Regions from separate parts of the Heyndrickxia acidicola genome, predicted to be linked through region 1. Evidence: a T-box and tRNA genes for the amino acid it is inferred to sense, from the RefSeq annotation. Region 1 holds a T-box; the other holds one or more tRNA genes.
The links. A T-box is a leader RNA that pairs with one kind of tRNA and senses whether it is charged. The one in region 1 lies ahead of serS (serine--tRNA ligase), so its partner is inferred to be a tRNA-Ser.
Positions count from the first base shown of each region.

Region 2: it has a tRNA-Ser gene. The T-box ahead of serS (serine--tRNA ligase) is inferred to sense a tRNA for this amino acid. The anticodon was not compared.

Region 1 covers NZ_KV440953.1:3,405,414-3,408,801, reverse strand. Annotated here, with positions in the region: gene serS (serine--tRNA ligase) at 51-1,331, opposite strand; T-box leader at 1,418-1,631, opposite strand; gene pdxT (pyridoxal 5'-phosphate synthase glutaminase subunit PdxT) at 1,675-2,268, opposite strand; gene pdxS (pyridoxal 5'-phosphate synthase lyase subunit PdxS) at 2,281-3,162, opposite strand; gene A5N88_RS15815 (serine hydrolase) at 3,298-3,388, opposite strand, start outside.
Region 2 covers NZ_KV440953.1:4,685,838-4,689,225, forward strand. Annotated here, with positions in the region: rRNA gene rrf (5S ribosomal RNA) at 1-50, shown strand, start outside; tRNA gene A5N88_RS21755 (tRNA-Val) at 59-134, shown strand; tRNA gene A5N88_RS21760 (tRNA-Thr) at 141-216, shown strand; tRNA gene A5N88_RS21765 (tRNA-Lys) at 393-468, shown strand; tRNA gene A5N88_RS21770 (tRNA-Leu) at 478-559, shown strand; tRNA gene A5N88_RS21775 (tRNA-Gly) at 575-649, shown strand; tRNA gene A5N88_RS21780 (tRNA-Leu) at 659-747, shown strand; tRNA gene A5N88_RS21785 (tRNA-Arg) at 782-858, shown strand; tRNA gene A5N88_RS21790 (tRNA-Pro) at 863-939, shown strand; tRNA gene A5N88_RS21795 (tRNA-Ala) at 960-1,035, shown strand; tRNA gene A5N88_RS21800 (tRNA-Met) at 1,055-1,131, shown strand; tRNA gene A5N88_RS21805 (tRNA-Ile) at 1,137-1,213, shown strand; tRNA gene A5N88_RS21810 (tRNA-Ser) at 1,221-1,313, shown strand; tRNA gene A5N88_RS21815 (tRNA-Met) at 1,366-1,439, shown strand; tRNA gene A5N88_RS21820 (tRNA-Asp) at 1,446-1,522, shown strand; tRNA gene A5N88_RS21825 (tRNA-Phe) at 1,538-1,613, shown strand; tRNA gene A5N88_RS21830 (tRNA-His) at 1,625-1,700, shown strand; tRNA gene A5N88_RS21835 (tRNA-Gly) at 1,713-1,786, shown strand; tRNA gene A5N88_RS21840 (tRNA-Ile) at 1,799-1,872, shown strand; tRNA gene A5N88_RS21845 (tRNA-Asn) at 1,886-1,960, shown strand; tRNA gene A5N88_RS21850 (tRNA-Ser) at 1,970-2,060, shown strand; tRNA gene A5N88_RS21855 (tRNA-Glu) at 2,066-2,137, shown strand; gene A5N88_RS21860 (1,4-dihydroxy-2-naphthoate polyprenyltransferase) at 2,544-3,388, opposite strand, start outside.

The DNA.
Region 1 (3,388 bases):
TCAAAGCTTCCCTCCAGACAAATCTGGAAGGAAGCCCTTTATCCCAAAAACTATTCTGGTTTAATAACTTCCTTATTTCTCATATAAGGACGGAGTGCCTTTGGAATAATGACACTTCCATCTTCCTGCTGGTAGTTTTCCAGGATGGCTGCGACCGTTCTTCCAATGGCAAGGCCTGAACCATTTAAAGTATGAACATGTTCTGGTTTAGCATTTGGTTCACGGCGGAAACGTATATTGGCCCTGCGAGCTTGAAAGGCTTCAAAGTTACTGCAAGAAGAGATTTCACGATAGCTGTTGTAGCTTGGAATCCAAACCTCAATATCGTACTTCTTTGCAGCAGTAAAGCCAAGATCGGCAGTACACATGCTTAGCACCCGATAAGGAAGCTCTAAAAGCTGCAGCACCTTTTCTGCATGCCCAGTGAGCTTTTCAAGTTCACCATAAGAATCCTCCGGCTTTACAAACTTAACTAACTCTACTTTATTAAATTGGTGCTGGCGGATTAAGCCTCTTGTATCACGCCCGGCAGATCCTGCCTCGGAACGGAAGCACGCACTATAGGCTGCATAGCTGATTGGCAGCTTATCCCCGTTTAAAATTTCATCGCGGTGATAGTTCGTAACAGGCACTTCCGCTGTAGGAATAAGGAAATAATCTTCACTTTCGATTAAAAAAGCATCTTCTTCAAACTTTGGCAGCTGCCCTGTCCCGGTCATGCTTGTTCTATTTACCATATAGGGAGGAAGAATTTCCTTGTACCCATGATCCTCTACATGCAGATCAAGCATAAAGTTTATCAATGCTCTCTCAAGACGGGCACCCAGTCCTTTATAAAATACAAAACGGCTGCCAGTAACCTTTGCGGCTCTCTCAAAGTCTAAAATTTCAAGATTCGTTGCAATATCCCAATGTGGTTTTGGTTCAAATTCAAATTCACGAACATCTCCCCACTTGCGGATTTCTTTATTATCGTCCTCACTAGTACCTACAGGAACACTCTCATGAGGAATATTTGGAATGGAAAGGAGTAAATGCTCCAATGCTCCTTCTACTTCGCGCAGCTCATCATCCAGCTGCTTAACTTTGTCTCCAACTTCGCGCATTTCAGTAATTAAGTGATCTGCATTTTGTTTTTCCCTCTTCATTTGAGCAATTTGTTGAGACACTTCATTGCGCTTGCTTTTCAACTGCTCTGTTTCCACAATTAATTCACGTCTTCTTGAATCAAGCTCTTCAAACTTTTCAAAGTCAGCAAGATCCTCTCCTCTATTTTGCAGCTTTTGCTTCACTTCTTCAAAGTTTGCTCTTAAAAATTTAATATCCAGCATTGTTTTGCTCCTCCTTTAGATTTACACATATTAATACTTTTCGTGTGATGGTAACCGATAGGAAAATAAAAAACTCCCGTCCCTAAAACAGGGACGAGAGTTACCCGCGTTGCCACCCAGATTGAAGGCTTTAATAAACCTTCCTCTTAATTAGATAACGGTTTTTAACCGAAGATACCTACTAATGCTTTCAGTACCTCACTCAAGGATGGATTCACAAGATCTCTTCATCGATTTCCACCAGCCATCGACTCTCTATAGAAGGAAATACTTGTTACTGCTTCCTCTCATTGATTTAACAGATTTTAACTCATAATTTACTATATAATTTACCTGAAAGCAACTATTTATTCAATACCTTTTCTTTGGTCTCTTGAACCATTTTTAAAAAGTATTCCGTCATTCTGTTGTCTTCCGTTAATTCAGGATGGAATGAACATCCCAGAAACTGACCTTCCCGTGCAGCCACAATCCTGCCATCATGCTTAGCTAAAATTTCAACATTTTCACCGGCAGACACAATATGCGGTGCCCTTATGAAGACTGCCGGGAATTCTTCACCCACTTCTGCAATCGAAAGCTCAGCTTCAAAACTCTCACGCTGTCTTCCAAAAGAGTTCCTTTGTACTGTAACATCCATTACTCCTAGGTGAGGCTGGTCATATCCCTCTAACTTTTTAGCTAATAAAATAAGGCCTGCACAGGTACCAAACATTGGTTTCCCAGACTTAGCGAAGCTTTTTAGCTCGTCCATCAGATCATAACGGTCAATTAAACGGCGCATAGTCGTACTTTCACCGCCAGGAAGAATTAAACCGTCAACGTTCTCCAATTCTTCTTTTTTCTTAATAACAATAGCTTGAGCTCCGCACTGTTCAATTGCCTTCACATGCTCTCTCACAGCGCCCTGCAAGCCTAAAACACCTAATTTCAACATAATAGTTCCACCTTATCTTGAACGGTTTTGCATGAATTGTTCCGGAGTTAATGTAGACATTTCAATACCAGCCATTGCTGTGCCTAAATCCTTTGAAAGGTGAGCAATCAATTCATAATCCTGGTAATGAGTTGTTGCTTCTACGATGGCCTTAGCATACTTTTCAGGGCTGCCTGATTTAAAGATACCAGAACCAACAAACACACCGTCAGCACCTAGTGCCATCATAAGAGCTGCATCTGCAGGAGTAGCTACTCCGCCTGCAGCAAAGTTTACTACCGGCAAACGGCCGAGTCTTTTAATTTCAAGTAAAATTTCGTATGGTGCGCCTAAAAGCTTAGCTTCTGTCATTAATTCATCTTCATTCATTGCTACGACCTTACGAACCTGTGCATTTACTTTGCGCATATGGCGAACAGCCTCTACAATGTTTCCTGTCCCAGGCTCTCCCTTTGTACGAAGCATGGAAGCACCCTCACCAATACGGCGTGCAGCTTCTCCAAGATCACGGCAGCCGCATACAAAAGGAACAGTGTAATCCTTTTTATTTAAATGAAATTCATCATCTGCTGGAGTCAAAACTTCACTTTCATCGATATAGTCAACACCCATCGCTTCAAGAACACGTGCTTCAACAATATGGCCAATACGAGCTTTAGCCATAACAGGGATACTTACAGCATTTAGTACTTCTTCGACAATTCTCGGATCCGCCATACGGGCAACCCCGCCAGCTTTACGGATATCAGATGGTACCCTTTCAAGAGCCATTACAGCAACTGCGCCAGCCTCTTCAGCAATTTTAGCTTGTTCAGCATTTATTACGTCCATAATAACGCCGCCTTTTTGCATTTCTGCCATGCCGCGTTTAACTCGATCTGTTCCTTGTCTCATTGTGCATTCCCCTTTGGTAGATTTTTTTTTTGAATTGTTAGGGTTTATAACTTTCTTCTTTTTAATAAACATGAAAAAGGATACCTTGTCAAGTCAGGTATCCTTTTTTATGTTGGTATTATTTAGTATAAGTCTTTAGAACCAGCCTTTTACGGTTTTTGCAGCGCCGTGAAATAGATTGGAGAAAAAGCCTCCAACGCCTCTCATAGATAACACAAACCAGTTT
Region 2 (3,388 bases), 1.3 Mb from region 1:
CCGATGGTAGTTGGGGGCTGTCCCCCTGTGAGAGTAGGACATTGCCAGGCATTATATTGGAGGATTAGCTCAGCTGGGAGAGCACCTGCCTTACAAGCAGGGGGTCGGCGGTTCGAACCCGTCATCCTCCACCATTATTAGCCGGCCTAGCTCAATTGGTAGAGCAACTGACTTGTAATCAGTAGGTTGGGGGTTCAAGTCCTCTGGCCGGCACCACTTTTATGGAAATTAGTACGAGCCATTAGCTCAGTCGGTAGAGCACGATGAATAATCTTCACTGAATTATCATCAGCGTACCAATCGAGCTGCATCTTGCAAGACATCCTGAGATTGGGACGTCGTAGATGCCACAAGGTTAGAATGTATACTATAAATCAAGGTTTTCATTGTTTGAGCCATTAGCTCAGTCGGTAGAGCATCTGACTTTTAATCAGAGGGTCGAAGGTTCGAGTCCTTCATGGCTCACCATTTAAATATGCGGGTGTGGCGGAATTGGCAGACGCACCAGACTTAGGATCTGGCGCCGCAAGGCGTGGGGGTTCGACTCCCTTCACCCGCACTTATTTAAAAATTTGCGGAAGTAGTTCAGTGGTAGAACACCACCTTGCCAAGGTGGGGGTCGCGGGTTCGAATCCCGTCTTCCGCTCCAAACACCCTTGCCGGGGTGGCGGAACTGGCAGACGCACAGGACTTAAAATCCTGCGGTAGGTGACTACCGTACCGGTTCGATTCCGGTCCTCGGCACCAAAGTTTTTTGCGGTAGAAAATAACTTTTCTTTAAGCGCCCGTAGCTCAATTGGATAGAGCGTTTGACTACGGATCAAAAGGTTAGGGGTTCGACTCCTCTCGGGCGCGCCATTTACGGGAAGTAGCTCAGCTTGGTAGAGCACATGGTTTGGGACCATGGGGTCGCAGGTTCGAATCCTGTCTTCCCGACCAGAGACTATTTAAATCATTTTGGGGCCTTAGCTCAGCTGGGAGAGCGCCTGCTTTGCACGCAGGAGGTCAGCGGTTCGATCCCGCTAGGCTCCACCAAATATATTATTTTTCTAATGGCGGTGTAGCTCAGCTGGCTAGAGCGTACGGTTCATACCCGTGAGGTCGGGGGTTCGATCCCCTCCGCCGCTACCATTAGAGGACCTTTAGCTCAGCTGGTTAGAGCAGACGGCTCATAACCGTCCGGTCGTAGGTTCGAGTCCTACAAGGTCCACCATAAGTACGGAGGAATACCCAAGTCCGGCTGAAGGGATCGGTCTTGAAAACCGACAGGCGGGTTACACCGCGCGGGGGTTCGAATCCCTCTTCCTCCGCCATACTTATTTTTAAAATATTGGCTTGTTTAGACACAAAAAATTATAGTATCGTCGCGGGGTGGAGCAGTTCGGTAGCTCGTCGGGCTCATAACCCGAAGGTCGCAGGTTCAAATCCTGCCCCCGCAATACAATGGTCCGGTAGTTCAGCTGGTTAGAATGCCTGCCTGTCACGCAGGAGGTCGCGGGTTCGAGTCCCGTCCGGACCGCCATTTACAAATCAATATGGCTCGGTAGCTCAGTCGGTAGAGCAAAGGACTGAAAATCCTTGTGTCGGCGGTTCGATTCCGTCCCGAGCCACCATTCAAACGATGGCGGCTGTGGCGAAGTGGTTAACGCATCGGATTGTGGTTCCGACATTCGTGGGTTCGATTCCCATCAGCCGCCCCATTTTCAATTTATGCGGGTGTAGTTTAGTGGTAAAACTACAGCCTTCCAAGCTGTTGTCGTGGGTTCGATTCCCATCACCCGCTCCATAATTTTATTATGGGCCTATAGCTCAGCTGGTTAGAGCGCACGCCTGATAAGCGTGAGGTCGATGGTTCGAGTCCATTTAGGCCCATTTTTATTAATATTCCGCAGTAGCTCAGTGGTAGAGCTATCGGCTGTTAACCGATCGGTCGTAGGTTCGAGTCCTACCTGCGGAGCCATCACAATATGGGGAAGTACTCAAGTGGCTGAAGAGGCGCCCCTGCTAAGGGTGTAGGTCGCGTAAGCGGCGCGAGGGTTCAAATCCCTCCTTCTCCGCCATATTTGGCCCGTTGGTCAAGCGGTTAAGACACCGCCCTTTCACGGCGGTAACACGGGTTCGAATCCCGTACGGGTCATCATCAAAAAGCGGTAACACACATATATTGTGTGTTACCGCTTTTTTGTTGTGCAGATAATTCTAGAAGTAATTTGTTACTTCTTCGCGGTAAAATGTTAAAGGGGTCTGATCCCTTTAATGAAGTAAAGGATTCTTTATTTTTAATGCTCTGTTTAAGATCAATGTTGATTTTACCGCAGTGAATTGGAGCGGAATCGGTAAAAGGAGACCCCGCAGCAAGGAATTCAGCCAGCAAGAAGTACAAGGCGCGGCCTATATCCGCTGCAAAAGCCCATTGTTGGTCTGGCCCAAAAGTTCATTGAAGGTCAAAGAACGAGACTCCTGCGGTGCTTGCTGCGGGAATCAACAGGGAAGATTAACGGAGCCATTTTTAAAGATATAAAAGGACAGCAATGCTGTCCTTTTTACATGAAGTAATTTATGATGAGGCCTATGGAAAGCAGGAAGCCAAAAAAGGTGTTTGTTTGGGCTGTGGCAACCATTGCTGGTACCATTTGAATTGCTTCTGTTTTTCCGATAAATCCCCTAATTGCTGCGATTGGTTTTGGCAGGCTAAGCAGGATAATTAACAGCCATGGTGTTGCATGGCCAAAGATGATGAAGCCAATAATCCATAGATAAGAAAATGTGAACATAGAGCCTAATAGGATAATAGCATTTTTTCTTCCTATTAGAATAGCCACTGTCTTACGGCCATTCTCTTTGTCGCCATCAAGGTCCCTAATATTATTGGAAAGCAGGATGGCTCCAATAAGAATCATGATGGGAATTGAAATCAAAATACTGCCGCTTGTAATAGTTCCGGTTTGAATATAAAAAGAAATGAGGACGATGATGACACCCATAAAAAAGCCGGAAATAATTTCACCAAATGGTGTATAGGCAATAGGAAGCGGGCCTCCTGTGTAAAGATAGGCTACAATCATACAAACGGTGCCTATTGCGGCTATCCACCACGATGTAGTAGCAGAAATATAAATACCTATAAGGACGGAAATAGCAAAAAATGCAAAGGCTAAACTTAAGACAGTCTTGGGCTTCACGCCATTTCGGACGATTGCGCCCCCAATCCCAACGGAGTTTTCATTGTCTAAGCCGCGTTTAAAATCGTAGTATTCATTGAACATATTGGTTGCAGCTTGGATTAAAAGTGAAGCAATTAACATTGCCGCAAACAATCCTGCATGAAGTTTATGTGTTTGCATTGCGTAGGTTGTCCCGAGAAGCACAGGGACAAAAGCAGCTGTTA